Regions from separate parts of the Streptomyces sp. NPDC031064 genome, predicted to be linked through region 2. Evidence: riboswitches for the same ligand, from Rfam matches in the RefSeq annotation. Region 2 holds a riboswitch; each other region holds the start of a gene.
The links. A riboswitch is a leader RNA that binds a small molecule or an ion and turns the genes downstream of it on or off. The one in region 2 is predicted to bind cobalamin.
Positions count from the first base shown of each region.

Region 1: another riboswitch for cobalamin. It lies ahead of ACZ46W_RS08215 (ribonucleoside-diphosphate reductase subunit alpha); the one in region 2 lies ahead of ACZ46W_RS01340 (ABC transporter substrate-binding protein).
Region 3: another riboswitch for cobalamin. It lies ahead of ACZ46W_RS23690 (ABC transporter substrate-binding protein); the one in region 2 lies ahead of ACZ46W_RS01340 (ABC transporter substrate-binding protein).

Region 1 covers NZ_JBVIGF010000002.1:319,167-324,510, forward strand. The annotation lists gene ACZ46W_RS08215 (ribonucleoside-diphosphate reductase subunit alpha) at 1-2,213, opposite strand, end outside; cobalamin riboswitch at 2,352-2,474, opposite strand; gene ACZ46W_RS08220 (GNAT family N-acetyltransferase) at 2,529-3,032, opposite strand; gene ACZ46W_RS08225 (YbdD/YjiX family protein) at 3,115-3,327, opposite strand; gene ACZ46W_RS08230 (carbon starvation CstA family protein) at 3,348-5,344, opposite strand, start outside.
Region 2 covers NZ_JBVIGF010000001.1:315,279-320,622, forward strand. The annotation lists gene ACZ46W_RS01325 (DUF6230 family protein) at 1-208, opposite strand, end outside; gene ACZ46W_RS01330 (ABC transporter ATP-binding protein) at 461-1,243, opposite strand; gene ACZ46W_RS01335 (FecCD family ABC transporter permease) at 1,240-2,253, opposite strand; gene ACZ46W_RS01340 (ABC transporter substrate-binding protein) at 2,250-3,281, opposite strand; cobalamin riboswitch at 3,321-3,516, opposite strand; gene ACZ46W_RS01345 (class II fructose-bisphosphate aldolase) at 3,534-4,352, opposite strand; gene ACZ46W_RS01350 (ROK family protein) at 4,340-5,311, opposite strand; gene ACZ46W_RS01355 (SIS domain-containing protein) at 5,308-5,344, opposite strand, start outside.
Region 3 covers NZ_JBVIGF010000006.1:443,260-448,603, forward strand. The annotation lists gene ACZ46W_RS23680 (acyl-CoA dehydrogenase family protein) at 1-779, shown strand, start outside; gene ACZ46W_RS23685 ((2Fe-2S)-binding protein) at 754-1,623, opposite strand; cobalamin riboswitch at 1,600-1,784, shown strand; gene ACZ46W_RS23690 (ABC transporter substrate-binding protein) at 1,815-2,894, shown strand; gene ACZ46W_RS23695 (FecCD family ABC transporter permease) at 2,891-3,994, shown strand; gene ACZ46W_RS23700 (ABC transporter ATP-binding protein) at 3,991-4,809, shown strand; gene ACZ46W_RS23705 (oxygenase MpaB family protein) at 5,106-5,344, shown strand, end outside.

The DNA of each region.
Region 1 (5,344 bases), on a different contig from region 2:
TGCTTCCAGGCGTACGCGTACATCGACGACAGCTTGCCGATCGTCGGCGTCTCCATGAACAGGTTCAGCGACTGCGACTGGTCCAGGAACGGCGTACGCGCCGCCGCCATGTCGATCAGGCCGCGCTGCGGGATCTCCCACGCCGTCCGGTACAGCTCGCGCACCTCGGCCGGGATCCAGGTGAAGCCCTGCACCGAGCCGCTGGACTCGCGCAGCGCCTCACGGGTCTGCGCGTCCCACACGCCGAGCCGCTTCAGCTCCTCCACCAGGTAGGAGTTGACCTGGAGGAACTCGCCCGACAGCGTCTCGCGCTTGAACAGGTTGGACACCTGCGGCTCGACGCACTCGTACACGCCCGCGATCGAGGCGATCGTCGCGGTCGGCGCGATGGCGAGGAGCAGCGAGTTGCGCATGCCGACCTCGGCGATACGGGCGCGCAGCGCCTCCCACCGCTCCGGCCAGGTCAGCTCCACGTCGTAGTGGTCGGGGTGCAGCACCCCGCGCGCCGTGCGGGTCTTCTCCCAGGCGGGCAGCGGGCCGTTGCGTTCGGCGAGGTCGGCCGACGCCTCGTACGCGGCGAGCATGATCCGCTCGGCGATGCGGGTCGACAGGGCACGCGCCTCGGGGGAGTCGAACGGCAGTCGCAGCTTGAAGAAGACGTCCTGGAGGCCCATGGCGCCGAGGCCCACCGGCCGCCACTTGGCGTTGGACCGCCCGGCCTGCTCGGTCGGGTAGAAGTTGATGTCGACGACCCGGTCCAGGAACGTGACGGCCGTACGGACGGTCGCGTCGAGCCGCTCCCAGTCGATGTCCCCGCCGGACACGAACGCGCCCAGGTTGACCGAGCCCAGGTTGCACACGGCCGTCTCGCCGTCGTCCGTGACCTCCAGGATCTCGGTGCACAGGTTGGACGAGTGGACCGTGTGGCCCGGCTCGGCGGTCTGGTTGGCCGTACGGTTCGAGGCGTCCTTGAACGTCATCCAGCCGTTGCCGGTCTGCGCCAGGGTGCGCATCATCCGGCCGTACAGGTCACGGGCCGGCATGGTCTTGCGGGCCAGCCCCTTGGCCTCGGCGGCGCGGTAGGCGGCGTCGAACTCGTCGCCCCACAGGTCGACCAGCTCCGGCACGTCGACGGGCGAGAACAGCGACCACTCGGCGTCGGCGTTGACCCGGCGCATGAACTCGTCCGGGATCCAGTGCGCCAGGTTCAGGTTGTGCGTGCGCCGCGCCTCCTCACCCGTGTTGTCGCGCAGCTCCAGGAACTCCTCGATGTCCGCGTGCCAGGTCTCCAGGTACACGGCCGCCGCACCCTTGCGCCGCCCGCCCTGGTTCACGGCCGCGACCGAGGCGTCCAGCGTCTTCAGGAACGGCACGATGCCGTTGGAGTGCCCGTTGGTGCCGCGGATCAGCGAACCGCGCGCCCGGATGCGGGAGTACGACAGACCGATGCCGCCCGCGTGCTTCGACAGCCGCGCCACCTGGTGGTAGCGGTCGTAGATGGAGTCGAGCTCGTCCAGCGGCGAGTCCAGCAGGTAGCACGAGGACATCTGCGGGTGGCGCGTACCGGAGTTGAACAGCGTGGGGGAGGAGGGCAGGTAGTCCAGCCGGCTCATCAGCCCGTACAGGGACGCCACCTCGTCCAGGGCGCGGACCGAATCGTCCTCGGCCAGCCCCGCCGCCACCCGCAGCATGAAGTGCTGCGGCGTCTCGATCACCTTGCGCGTGATCGGGTGCCGGAGCAGGTAGCGCGAGTACAGCGTCCGCAGCCCGAAGTAGCCGAACCGGTCGTCGGCGGCCGGGTCGATCAGCGCGTCCATCCGGTCGGCGTGGGCCGTCACGAACGCGGCCGTACGGTCGGCGATCAGACCCTCCCGGTGCCCCACGGCCACCGACGCCGAGAACGACACCGCCCCCTGACCGGCCGCCTCCTTGGTGATCGTCACGGTCAGCAACCGCGCCGCGAGCCGGGAGTACGCGGGGTCCTCGGAGATCAGCCCGGCGGCCGCCTCGGTGGCGAGCTCGCGCAGCTCCGCCTCGTCCGAACCGGCGTGCCGGCCCCGCAGCGCGGCGGCGGCGACCCGGCCCGGGTCGGTGTCGGGCAGATCGGCGGTCAGGTCGGTCAGGGTCCGCAGCAGTACGGTCCCGGGTCCGTCCGTCTCCGTCGTGTCCGTGACTGCGACTGCTGAAGCCGGATCGGCTGGCGCGATGGTCACGTGGGGGCTCTCCCTCGCTCGGCTCGGGGCCACCGCGGACGCGGGCAGGGGAGCGGGCACACCCGGGCACAGGGTGCGGGGCACCGCGTCCACCGGCCCATTCCGCGAGGCCCGGACGTCTGGGCACCCGGGCCGGACGGTCCGGGCGCGCTGTCGGCAGGTCTTCGGACTCGTACGTACACAAAGGCACACCAACACACCGTTGCGGGACAGTTCCGGATTTCCACCGGATTCCCCTGCGGCGACAGCGAGGACGAGCATACATGTGGGGGGCGCGAGTTGAGGCACCCCCCACATGTTGTGTCGGTCAGAGCCTCAGAGGGCCAGCGCGTACGTGGGGAGCGTCACGCCCGGGACGGGCCGCACGTCCCTCTCGGGGGTCCGGACGAACCCCAGCCGCTCGTAGATCCGGTGCGCCGCCCGCATGGACGCCTGCGTGGACAGCACCAGCCGCGCGCACCCCTCCACCGCCCGCGCCCGCTCCACGCACGCCCGGACGAGCGCCTCACCCGCGCCCCGCCGCCGCGCCTCCCGGGCCACCGCGAGCATCCGCAGCTCGGCCTCCCCGTCGCGGGCCAGGCCCGCCCACGGACCGCCGCCCCGCGCGACGAACGTCACCCCGCCCAGCACCCGTTCGTCCCGCTCCACGGCCACGAGCACCTCCGCGCCGGCGGCCCGCCGGGCCACGTCCCGCAGCGCGATCAGGTACTCGTCGCTCTCCCCGAAGGCCAGGAGCCCGTCCCCGAGGTACGCCTGGGCCGTGATGTCGGCGAGCGTCCCGTGTTCCTCGGGCCGTACCGCCCTGATGGTGATGTCCATGGTCCGAGTGTGGAGGGGTACGGCGACGGGCCGCCGCATTTCCGTCTCCGGAAACACGGCGGCCCGTCGTGCGGTCACCCGCTCAGCAGCAGCGGAACCCGTCGCGGGGGTCCGCCTCCCGCGCGTCGGTGCGCCTGCGCTCGAACTCGCGCCGGGTCATCACCTCGGCGCTCGGGTCGCAGCGCCGGGCGTGGGCGACGTACGCGTCGTACGCGCCCTCGCCGGAGACCTCGCGGACGTACCAGCGCACCCACCTGACGGCGCGTCGCAGCCGGCCGTCCGGCCGTGCGGTCACGGGGGGCCTCACCGCGGTCCTCACCGGGAGCCGGTCCCGGCCGGCACCTCGTCACCGCTGCCGCCGTCCTCGCGGATGCCGCCCTCGGGGCCGAGGCCGGCGGCCACCAGCTCTGCCTTCTCCTCCGCCGTGGGGAAGAGCCCGGCGGGTGCGACGAGCCTGGAGGGGGTGTACGGGACCTCGGAGAGCTTCACGCCGGCCGGGTTGGTGATGGCCTTGTAGCAGACCCGCCCGGCGTCGGCGATCACCACGACGATGAGGAGGGCGAACAGGGCGGAGAGGACGCCGTCCACGGTGGAGTTGGTGACGACGGTGTGCATGTCGTCCATCGACTTCGCGGGCGGCAGCACCTGGCCGGAGTCGATGCCCGCCTGGTACTTGTCCCGCTGGGCGAAGAAGCCCACGCGCGGGTCCGCCGAGAAGATCTTCTGCCAGCTCGCGGTGAGCGTGACCGCCACGTCCCAGGCGAGCGGCACGGCGGTGACCCAGGCCCACTTCAGCCGGCCCGACTTGACGAGCAGCGTCGTGCAGACGGCCAGCGCGACGGCGGCCAGGAGCTGGTTGGCGATGCCGAACAGCGGGAAGAGCTGGTTGATGCCGCCCAGCGGGTCGTGCACGCCGACCCAGAGGAAGTAGCCCCAGCCGCCGACCACGACCGCGCTGGCGAACCAGACGCCCGGCTTCCAGCTCACCTGCTTGAAGGGCTTGTAGAGGTTGCCGAGCGTGTCCTGGAGCATGAAGCGGCCCACGCGGGTGCCGGCGTCCAGCGTCGTCAGGATGAACAGCGCCTCGAACATGATGGCGAAGTGGTACCAGAACGCCTTCATGGTGGCGCCGCCGAACACCGCGGAGAAGATCTCCGACATGCCGAGCGCGAAGGTCGGCGCGCCGCCGGTCCGGGACAGCAGCGACGCCTCCTCGACGTCCGCCGCGGCCTTGGCGAGCTGGTCGGGGGAGATGGTGAAGCCGAAGTTGGACACGGCTTCGGCGGCGGACTGCACGGTCGTGCCGACCACGCCCGCCGGGGAGTTGACGGCGAAGAAGAGACCGGGGTCGATGATGCAGGCCGCGATCATCGCCATGACGGCGACGAAGGACTCGGTGAGCATCGACCCGTACCCGATCATCCGGATCTGGGTCTCCTTCTGGACCATCTTCGGGGTGGTGCCCGAGGAGACCAGGGAGTGGAAGCCGGACAGGGCGCCGCACGCGATGGTGATGAAGACGAACGGGAACATCGAACCGGCGAAGACGGGCCCGTCGCCGCGGCTCGCGAAGTCCGTGACGGCCGGCATCTTCAGCGTCGGCAGGGCGAGGAAGACGCCGAGGGCGAGCAGCGCGATCGTGCCGACCTTCATGAAGGTCGAGAGGTAGTCGCGCGGGGCGAGCAGCAGCCACACCGGCAGGACGGAGGCGAGGAAGCCGTACACGACCATCCAGATGACCAGCGTGCCCGGCTCCAGGGTGAAGGTCTCCGCGAGGGACGACTCGGCGACCCAGCCGCCCGCGACGATCGCCAGGAGCAGCAGCGCGACGCCGATGACGGAGACCTCGGTGACCCGGCCGGGCCGCAGCACCCGCAGGTAGACGCCCATGAACAGGGCGATCGGGATGGTCATGCCGATGGAGAAGACGCCCCACGGCGAGTGCGCCAGGGCGTTGACGATGACCAGCGCCAGCACGGCCAGCAGGATGATCATGATGGCGAACACCGCGATCAGCGCGGCCGCTCCGCCGAACGGGCCGATCTCGTCACGGGCCATCTGGCCGAGCGAACGGCCGTCCCGGCGGGTGGAGAAGAACAGCGTCACCATGTCCTGGACGGCACCGGCGAAGATCACGCCGACGATGATCCAGATGGTGCCCGGCAGGTAGCCCATCTGCGCGGCGAGGACCGGGCCCACCAGCGGGCCGGCGCCGGCGACCGCCGCGAAGTGGTGGCCGAAGAGGACCCGGCGGTCGGTGGGGTGGAAGTCGACACCGTTGTCGAGCCGCTCGGCGGGCGTGGCGCGGGTCT
Region 2 (5,344 bases):
TGACCCGCGCGGACTGGCAGATGTCGGTCAGGGTCGCCTGGTCCAGTCCGAGTAGGGCGACCGGGTGCCCCTTGCCGTCGGCGGACCGGTCGGTGTGCACGTACGACGCCAGGCCGTCGCTGCTGAGCTTGCTCGAAGCCACTTGGAAGTTCGTACCGGAGACGGCGAACGAGGCGGCGAGCGCGCCCTCGGCCATCAGGAGGGCCATGGCCCCCACGGCGGCGAAGCCGGGCACGGCCAGAGCCGCCGACCTCCGCCAGTTCGTGGTGCCGGCACGGGGGTGTGCTGATCTGCTCACTGATCCTCCCGAACGTCGTGTGGTGCGTACGGAAGTGCCGGCGGGCCGAGGTCTTCCCGCCGTGCGCCGATGGCGACTGACACAGCATCAGGAGGCTAGGACTCAATTAGACGGCGAGTCAATAGAGTGCGGCGCCTTGACCGCCGGTGACGTGGTCGGCGGTCAACTGCCCTTGTGCGCCGGGGTGCCCAGCACCCGGATGTGCGGGCGGCCGGTCGCGTCGGGGTCGGTGACCGCCGCCCGTACGCCGTAGACGTCGGCGATCAGCGTCTCGGTCAGTACGTCCCGGGGTGTGCCCGCGGCGACGACCCGGCCTCGTCGGAGGACCACGACGTGGTCGCAGTACATCGCGGCGAGGTTCAGGTCGTGCAGGGCGACGACGCTGGTGACGGCGAGCGTGCGGACGAGGTGCAGCAGCTCGTGCTGGTGCTGGATGTCGAGGTGGTTGGTCGGCTCGTCGAGGAGGAGTTCGCGCGGCTCCTGTGCCAGGGCTCGGGCGATCTGGACGCGCTGGCGCTCGCCTCCGGAGAGCGTGTGCCAGGGCTGGTCGGCCCGGTCGGCGAGGCCGGTGCGTTCCAGGGCGTCGATGACGGCCCGCTCGTCCACCTCCGCCGGGGGTGCCCAGGGGCGCCGGTGGGGGATGCGTCCGAGTCGTACGACGTCGGTGACGGTCAGCTCGACGAGGGTGTCCGCCTGCTGTTCGACGACGGCCACCCGCCGGGCGACGTCCCTGCGGCGGAGGCTGCCCAGAGGGATGCCGTCGAGGGTGACCACGCCGGAGGCGGGGGCCAGCACGCCGCAGAGCAGGCGCAACAGGGTGGACTTTCCCGAGCCGTTGGGGCCGAGGAGGCCGGTCATCACGCCGGGGGGCGGCGCGATGCTGACGCCGTCGAGGATCGGTGTGCCGGCGGCGTCGCGTGAGACGTGATCGGCGCTGAGGGTCATCGGTGGGCTCTCCTGGTGCGGTACAGGACGAGTACGAAGGCGGGCACGCCGACCAGTGAGGTCACGACGCCGACCGGTACCTCCTGCGGTTCGATGACGGTCCGGGCGAGGGTGTCGATCCACACCAGGAAGACGGCTCCGCCCAGCGCGGCGGCGGGCAGCAGCCGGCCGTGCCCGGGGCCGACGAGGGCACGGGCGGCGTGCGGCAGCACCAGGCCCACGAAGCCGATGGCGCCGGCCGAGCTGACGAGGGCCGCCGTGAGCAGTGCGGTGACGCAGAGCAGCACCAGCCGCGCACGGCCGACGTTCACGCCCAGCGTGGCTGCCGCGTCCTGGCCGAAGGCGAAGGCGTCCAGCGCCCTGCCGTGGGCCAGGCAGACGGCCAGCGTGAGCGCGAGGGCGGCCAGGCACAGCCATACGTCGGTCCAGCCGGCGCCGCTGAGCGAGCCGAGCAGCCAGAACAGCACGCCACGCGTCGTCTCGGCGTCGGCCGATGTGACCACGACGAAGGAGGTGAGCGCGGAGAACAACTGCATCGCGGCGACGCCGGACAGCACGACCCGGTCGGTGGTCCCGCCCAGCGTGTGGCTCAGCAACAGCATCGCGGCGAACGAGCACACCGCGCCCACGAAAGCGCCCCCGGAGACCGGCAGGGCTCCGCCGCCGGCACCGAGGACGACCACCACGACCGCTCCGGTGGAGGCTCCGGACGAGACACCCAGGACGAAGGGGTCGGCGAGCGGGTTGCGCAGCAGCGACTGCATCACCGCCCCGCACAACGCCAGTCCGGCACCGCACACGGCCGCCAGCAGGGTGCGCGGCAGCCGCAGGTTCCACACGATCCCGTCGCGGATCGGTGTGAGGCCGGAGGCGTCCCCGGCGAGGTGGGACACCACGACGGACCAGACGTCGGCGACGCCGATGTCGGCCGGGCCTATGGTGATGGCGAGGGCGACGGACGCGGCGAGTGCCGCGAGCCCCGCCGCCGTGCGCAGCAGGGCGGCGGTCACTTCGACAGGCCGAACTCACGGAGCGCGGCGGCGACCTGCTCGATGCCCTCCACCGTGCGGATCGTCGGGTTCATGGCCTGGCCGCTGAGCAGGACGTACCGCTTGTGCTTGACGGCGTCCATGGTGCGGGTGACCGGGTTCGACTCCAGGAACGCGATCTTCTTGGCGGCGCTCTCCGCGGTCTGCGCCTTACGGGTGAGGTCGCCGATCACGAGGACGTCGGGGTTGCGGTCGGCCACGGTCTCCCAGTTGATCTGCGGCCATTCCTCGGTGGTGTCGTCGAAGACGTTCTTGGCGCCGACTTCCCGGGTGATGACGCCGGGGGCGCCGCAGCACCCGGCCATGTAGGGGGAGTTCGCGTCGGAGAACCAGTACAGCAGGGTGACCTCCGAGGCGTTGAGTCCCCCGGTCGCCTTGGCGACACGCGAGGTGAGGCTCGCGACCAGCTCCTCGCCGCGCTTCTCCTCGCCGAAGACGCGGGCGAGGTCGCGTACCTCCCCGTACACGGTGTCCATGGTCAGCGGCTTGGTGCGGACGCCGTCACCGTCTCCGCTGTTGTCCTTGCCCACGCAGTCGGACGGGGAGAGGTAGGTGGGCACGCCGAGCTTCGCGAACTGATCGCGCGTGGCCACGCCACCCTTGCCGAGGGTGGAGGCGAACGAAGCGGCGACGAAGTCGGGTTCGGTGTCGAGGACCTTCTCGAAGGAGGGGTTGTTCTCGGCGAGCCGGGTCACGCCCGCGTTCCCCTTCTCCAGGCCCTTCATGACGGGGTCGGTCCAGGTGGCGGTTCCGGCCATCCGGTCGGCGAGACCGAGGGACAGCATGATCTCGGTGGTCCCCTGGTTGAGCGAGACGGCCCGCCGCGGCCCGTCCCCCTTGATCTCCACCTTCCGCCCGCAGTTGTCCAGTACGCGGGTGCCGGCCGAAGCCGGTGAGGGGGACGTGCCGGGGGCACCCCCGCAGCCGGTCAGGAGGAGGGCTCCGCACAGGAGCGCGGCGAACGAGGCGGTGGGGCGTGTGATGGGCACAGCGAAGTCCTCGGCGTCGGGGGCCCATGCGCGGGGCCCGTCCGTACGTGTTCGCCAGCAGGTCTTCGGACTCGGGATCATCCGGGCGCGGCGCCTTCCCGGGCCCATGTCCGGCCCAGTGGCTGCGGTTGCCGCGCCCGTCACCCTCACCGCTGCGCGTCAGTTCCGGATTCGCACCGGATTCCCTGACTCACGTACACGCGTACGGAGTACGACTGGCCTGCGCAAGCTACCACGGGTGCCCGCTCGTGCTCACGCGCTGAGGACGCCGAGCAGCCGGGTCACCTCGTGGGCCATGGCCGTACGCCCGGCACCGAGGTAGTGGCGTGTGTCGGCCACCATGCGGTCCGCGTCGAGCGCCCGGCGGGCGGCGCCGGTGAAGACCCGGTTCAGGTGCGTGGCGATGTTGACCTTGGTCATACCGTGGCCGACGGCGGTGGCGAGGTCGTGGTCCGCGACCCCCGACGAGCCATGCAGCACCAGGGGTACCGGGACGGCGGTACGCAGCGCGGCGATGAGGGCGAAGTCCGGTGCGGCGTCGCGGGTGCGCATGGCGTGCGACGTGCCCACGGCCACCGCCAGGGCGTCCACGCCCGTGGCCGCGACGAAGGCCGCCGCCTCGTCCGGATCGGTGCGGGCGCCCGGGGCGTGCACGCCGTCCTTGCCGCCGACCTCGCCCAGTTCGGCCTCCACCCAGACACCGGACGCGTGGCAGCGGGCCCGTATGCCGGCCGTGGCGCGGACGTTCTCCTCGTAGGGCAGGGTCGAGGCGTCGTACATGACCGACGTGAAGCCCAGCGACACCGCTTCGGCGACGAGGTCCGGCGAGGTCGCGTGGTCGAGGTGGACGGCCACCGGAACCGTCGCGGCGCGGGCGACGGCCAGCGTCGCCGTGCCGACCGGGGTGAGCGCGCCGTGGTAGCGGGCGGCGTTCTCGCTGATCTGGAGGACCACGGGGGCGCCCGCCACGATGGCCTCGGCGTGTTCGAGCTGGATGACGTTGAAGGCCCCGACGCCCCTTCCGGCGCGTGCGGCGGGGGTGACGATGTCGGACGTCCCTACGAGGGGCATGGTGCTTCTCCTGGTGTACGGGGCGGAGGCGGGACGTCCACGGCGTCGGCCAGGAGGTCCTGGGCGAGGTACGCCGCGCCCACGCAGCCCGCCCGGTCGCCGAGCCGGGCCGCGACGACCTGGGGCATGGCACGGAAGCCGGCCTGGAGCGTGAGGCGTTCGGCGAGCGCCGCGCGCAGGGGTGCCAGACAGGACTCGCCCGCCCCGGACAGGCCGCCGCCGATGACGACGCGCTCCGGGGCGTACAGGGTGATCGCGGTGGTCAGCGCGTCGGCGAGGGCCTCGACCGCCTCGTACCAGACGGCGGCGGCCTTGGCGTCCCCCGCTTCGGCCCGGGCCTGGACGTCCCTGGCGGTGGTGCCGCACCTGCCGGTGGCACGGGAGTAGCGGCGGGCGATGGCAGAGGCGGACGCCACGGTCTCCAGGCAGCCCCGCGCGCCGCAGTGGCAGCGCTCTCCCCCGGGCCGCACCACGAGGTGCCCCAGTTCGCCGGCGCCGCCGTGGCCACCGGTCAGGGCCCGGGCCCGGCCCCCGGCGAACACGGCGGCCCCGATCCCGGTTCCGACCGGCACGAAGAGGAAGTCGGCGCAGCCCCGCCCGGCCCCCGCCCTGGCCTCCGCGAGGCCGCCGGCCCGGACGTCGTGCCCGAACGCGACGGGCAGGTCGAGGTGTTCGGCCAGCCAGTCCTTGACGGGTACGTCGCGCCAGCCGAGGTTGGCGGCGAGGACGGAGACGCCGTCGTGCTCGTCGACGATGCCGGGCACGACGACCCCGGCCGCCTCGGCCGCCGGGAAGCGCTCGGCCAGTTCGGCGGCGCGGGCGAGCACGGTCTCCAGGACGGCGTCCGGGCCCCGGTCCGCCCGTGTGCGCCAGCGCTCGGTGTGGCGCAGGGTGCCGTCGTCGGAGAGTACGCCGCCCTTGATGTACGTGCCTCCGACGTCCAGGGCGATGACCGTCATGACTCCACCCGGACGTCGATCCCGGCCCCGGCC
Region 3 (5,344 bases), on a different contig from region 2:
CCGGCGCCCCGGACGGCGGCGGGGCGGACCTCACCCTGACCCCGCTCGACTCCGGGTACCTGCTCAACGGCCACCGGGCCGTGGACACGGCCGTGACCGTCGCCGACCGGTTCGTCGTGGACGCCCTGTGCCCCGTGACGGGTGACGTCCTGGTCGTACGGGTGCCGTCCGGCCGTCCCGGCGTGTCCGTCGATCCCGCCCGGGACCGGCTCGGCCAGCGGATCGCAGGTGCGGGTGGCGTGGCCTTCGACCGGGTGGCCGTCGCGCCCGCGCAGGTCATCGGTGCCCGGCCGTACGACGAGGAGTCGACCGCGCCCTTCACCGCGCTCGCCGCCCCCGCGCTGCGGCTCGCCCTGTGCCACGTCGGCCTGGGCATCGCCGAAGGCGCCCTCTCCGAGGCGCGCGACGCCTGCCCCGGTGGCCGGCTGCCCGCCACCGACCCGGACGTCCTCCTCGCGTTCGGGGAACTGGCGTCGGCGGCCCGGACCGCCGCCGCGGTGGTCGAACGGGCGACGGCGGCGATGGCCGGGGCCCTGGAGGCGGGGGCGCGCATCGACGCGGACGAGCCCGCCGACATCGCCGCCCTCGTCGCCACGGCCGAGACGGTCACGGCCGAGGCCGCCCTGCACATCACGACGCGGGTGCCGGCACTCGCCGACGCCCCCGGCCTCGACCGGTTCTGGCGCAACGCCCGCGTCCTGACGGCCGGCCGCTCCACGGCCCACCGGCTCCGCGACATCGGCGAGCACTACCTCAACGGCGCGTACCGGCCGGGCTGAGCACGCAGTCGCCGCAGTAACCGGCTCCGGGCACGCGGTAGTAGAGGCAGCAGCTACGGCGCCGGTACGTCAGGGGCACGGCGGTGAAGGCCCCGGCGCTCGCGAGCGGCTCGCGTGCCAGCAGGGCGGTGACCAGCGGGAGCGGTGGGCAGGGGGCGTCGGGGACGTGGGCGGTGAGCACCCGGACGGCGCCGATGAGCGCGGAGGCGGCGTTGCCCCGCAGCACGTGCGGGGACAGCGCGGAGTGCTCCCGCAGCGCGTCACCCAGCGGCAGCAGGTTGCGCACGACGACGGTCTCGTGCAGGGCCAGGGGCACGTCGTCGCCCGCCACCCCGGACACCTCCGGCAGCCACAGGTCGATCGGGCCGGACTCGGCCGGGCGCCACCACAGGCGGTCGGGCGCGAGGTCGGGCACGCGCCCGGTGAGCGCGGCGGTGGCCAGGGCGACCGACCACAGCCGGGCGGCCGTCCCGATGTGCAGGGTCGAGGCGGCGACCCGCCGCTGCCCGGCCCCGGACCGCCGCCCGGTGCCGAGCCGCCGGCCGACCGCCGCCACGTACGCGTCCAGCGCGCCGTCCCGGTCCGTGTACAGGTCGGTGAGCGGCCGGAAGCACGCGGCGTCGGGGCGCGGCCCACAAGCCACGGCGAAGTAGGGGCCGATGGCGCGGACGCGTGCGAGGACGTCAGGGGTGGGAGTGCCGTCCGGCGACGATCCGTCACACACGCGCGGGCACACGGGTGCCACCGTCCTCTCGGTCGTGAGGTCGAAGGCAGGATCGCAGAGGCACCGCACCGCACGCCAGGTCCGCCCGGTGGCACCGGCCACGTAGTATCGCCTGGTCATCACCGCGACGGGAGACAGGAAGCCGGTGCGATTCCGGCACGGTCCCGCCACTGTGACCGGGGAGTGGAACCCTTCGAGAAGGCCACTGCGCACCACGCGCGGGAAGGCCGGGGGAACGTCGATCCGGGAGTCAGGACACTGGCCTGTCGCGGGCCCGTTCCGAGGAGCGCGGACTCCCCAGGAGGCTTTACGTGTACGACGGCACGCCCCGTCCTCATTGGTTCCCCCGTCCCCTTTTGTTCCCCCGTCCCCGGTTGTCCCCCGCCGCCCGCCCGCGCCCCCGCGCCCGGCGCGCCGTGGTGCTGGCCGTCGCCCTGTCGGCGGCCCTGCTGGCCGGCTGCGGCGGCCCCGGACGGGCGGCCGACGACCGGAAGGCCACCGCGCCGTCCGGGCCGGGCTTCCCGGTCACCATCGACAATTGCGGCACCCGCACGACGTACGACAGGCCGCCCTCCCGGGTGGTCACCATCCACCAGCACCCGGCCGAACTGATGCTGGCGCTGGGGCTGAAGGACCGGATGGTCGGCACCGCCTTCCCCGACTCGGCCGTTCTGCCCAGGCTGCGGAAGGACTTCGAGGCCGTCCCGGAGCTGGCGGAGAGGGAACCGTCCTTCGAGAAGGTCCTGGAGGCCGAGCCGGACTTCGTCTACGGCGGCTACGGCAGCGCGTTCGCCGAGAACGAGGGCCGCTCCCGCAAGGCGTTCGCCGACGCGGGCATCGACACCTACCTCAACCGCGAGTACTGCGGGAAGAAGCGGGTGTCCATGCAGGACACCTACGACGAGATCCGCACCATCGGCTCGATCTTCGGCGTGCGGGACCGCGCCGACCGGCTCGTCGCCGACCTCCGGGGACGTATCGCCAGGACCACCGAGGCGGTGAAGGGCGCGCCCGCCGTGCCCGTGTTCGTGTACGACAGCGGCGACAAGTCGGCGTTCACGGCGGGCGGCAAGAGCCTGGGCACCGAGATCATCCGGCTGGCCGGCGGCCGGAACGTCTTCGACGACCTCGACCAGGTCTTCGGGGACGCCTCCTGGGAGCAGGTCGTGGCCCGCAAGCCCGAGGTGATCGCCATCTACGACTACGCGGGTGCCGGGAACGTGGAGCGGAAGAAGAAGTTCCTGCTCTCGCAGCCGGCCCTCGCGGACGTCCCGGCCGTGAAGAACAAGCGGTTCGTGGTGCTGCCGCTGACCGCGACCCTGGTCGGCGTACGGCCGCCGTACGCGGTCGAGGACCTGGCGCGCGCGCTGCACCCGGAGAGGTTCCGGTGACGGGCCCGGCGAAGGCCACGGCCGCTCCCGAGCCCACCGGCCGCCCGCGGCGGCGGAGCGCACCCGCTTTCGCCGTGACCCTGGCCGTCCTCGGCGTCCTGCTCCTGGCGTCGGTCACGGCAGGCATGGCCATCGGTTCGGTTCACGTACCGCCCGGCGAGGTGTGGGGCATCGTGACGCACGCGCTGGGCGCCGACCGGCCGGAGCCGGTGTGGTCCCGGGCGCGCGAGACGATCGTCCTGGACGTGCGGGCGCCACGGGTGCTCCTCGGGGCGGTGACGGGCGCCGGGCTCGCGGTGGTGGGCACCGCCATGCAGGCCCTGGTGCGCAACCCGCTCGCGGAGCCGTACCTGCTGGGTGTGTCGTCGGGCGCGTCGCTGGGCGCCGTCATGGTGATCGTCTTCGGGGTGAGCCTGTTCGGGCCGGTGTCGCTGTCGGTGGCCGCGTTCGCCGGGGCGCTGCTCACGCTGGTGCTCGTGTACAGCACGGCGCGGGCGGGCGGCCGTATCACCTCGGTGCGGCTGGTGTTGTCGGGCGTGGCCGTCGCGGCGGTGCTCACGGCCGTGATGGACCTGCTGCTGCTCACCTCCGACCGGGGCAACGAGGCGCGTGCCGTGCTCGCCTGGACGCTCGGCGGCCTGGGCGGCGTCCAGTGGGGCACGCTGTGGCTGCCGGCCGCCGCCCTGCTGGCCGGCATCAGCGCCCTGCTGGTACGGGCGCGCTCGCTGAACCTGCTGCTGGCGGGCGAGGAGGCGGCCACGACGATGGGGCTGGACGTGGCGCGGTTCCGGGCCCGGATGTTCGTCCTGCTGTCGCTGGTCACCGGCGTGCTGGTGGCGGCGGCCGGGCCGATCGGCTTCGTCGGCCTGATGCTGCCGCACATCGTGCGGCTGTTCGTCGGCGGGGACCACCGCCGGGTGCTGCCGACGGCCGCGCTGGCCGGGGCGGTGTTCCTCGTCTGGGCCGACATCGCCGCCCGTACGGTCGCCGCGCCGATGGAGATCCCCGTCGGCGTCCTGACGGCGCTGTGCGGCGGGCCGTTCTTCCTGTGGCTGATGCGCCGGGACGCCCGGCGGGACACCGGCGGAGGTGTGGGATGACCGCGACCGAGCTGACCGTCGAGGGGGTCACGCTCACCGCCGGAGCGCGCCGTCTCGTGCGGGACGTGTCCCTGACCGCCCGGCCCGGCGAGGTGATCGGCCTGGTGGGTCCCAACGGCAGCGGCAAGTCCAGCCTGCTGCGCGCCGTTTACCGCGTGCTGCGCCCCGATTCCGGGTGCGTACGGGTGGACGGGGCCGACGCCTGGTCGCTGCCGGTGCGGCGGCTGGCGCGCACGCTGGCCGCGGTGGTGCAGGAGACGGGCGCGGACTTCGACCTGACCGTGCGGGAGGTCGTCGCCATGGGCCGTACGCCGCACAAGCGGCTGCTCGACGGCGACACCGCCGAGGACGCCCGGCTCATCGCGACGGCGCTCGCCTCGGTGGACGCGGCCGGCCTCGCCGACCGGTCCTTCGGCCGCCTGTCGGGGGGCGAACGCCAGCGGGTGCTCATCGCCCGCGCCCTGGCCCAGCAGCCCGCGCTGCTGGTGCTCGACGAGCCGACCAACCACCTGGACGTCCGGCACCAGTTGGAGGTGCTCGGCCTTCTGCGGCGGCTTCCGGCGACGGTCCTGGTGGCGCTCCACGACCTGAACCTCGCCGCCTACTACTGCGACCGCCTCTACGTCCTGTGCGACGGAGAGGTCCACGCGTCCGGCCCGCCCGCCGAGGTGCTCACCGCGCGGCTGCTGGCCGAGGTGTACGGCGTGCGGGGCGAGGTGGCCGTCCACCCGCGCACCGGTGCGCCCCAGGTGACGTTCCTCCCCGAGGAGCGGGCCGAACGGGCCGGGACGGCGGTGGACCAGCCGGCTCCGTGACGGTGCGGTGCGGTGGTTGGCCCGGGCCGGGCTCCCCGGCGTCCCCCGGGGGCCCGGCCCGGCGTTGTCTCCGGTGACCCGAGCCGTGGCGTCACCGGCCGCAGCGGGGCGGAACGCGCCCCCTTCATGCGCCCGGCGCACTTCCACGTACCCCCGACGGGGCATCGCGGGCCGGTCCCGGCAGGGGCAAGATCACGAGCGGTGATCTTGCCCAGCAGCCGGCCTGGCCGGCTCGCCGCCATGCCCGGAGCCGGGTGGGTCACCCCCCACTGTTGAACGACGAACGGAGTTTCACCGTGGCATTGACGACCGAGACCGTCGCCGCCGAGCTGGACGCCGCGAGCAAGGTCGGGGACCCGGCCGCCGACGCGCTGGTGTCGGACCTCATCGACAACCGGGAGGTCGACGGGGTCAACGGCCTGTTCCGTACCATCAACACCCTCAAGCCCGGTCAGGACCGCTCACATCTGCCCGAGCGGCTGGCCGAGTTCCTGCACGAGGCGGAGGCGGAGCCGCCGGGCTGGAGCGAGGCGGA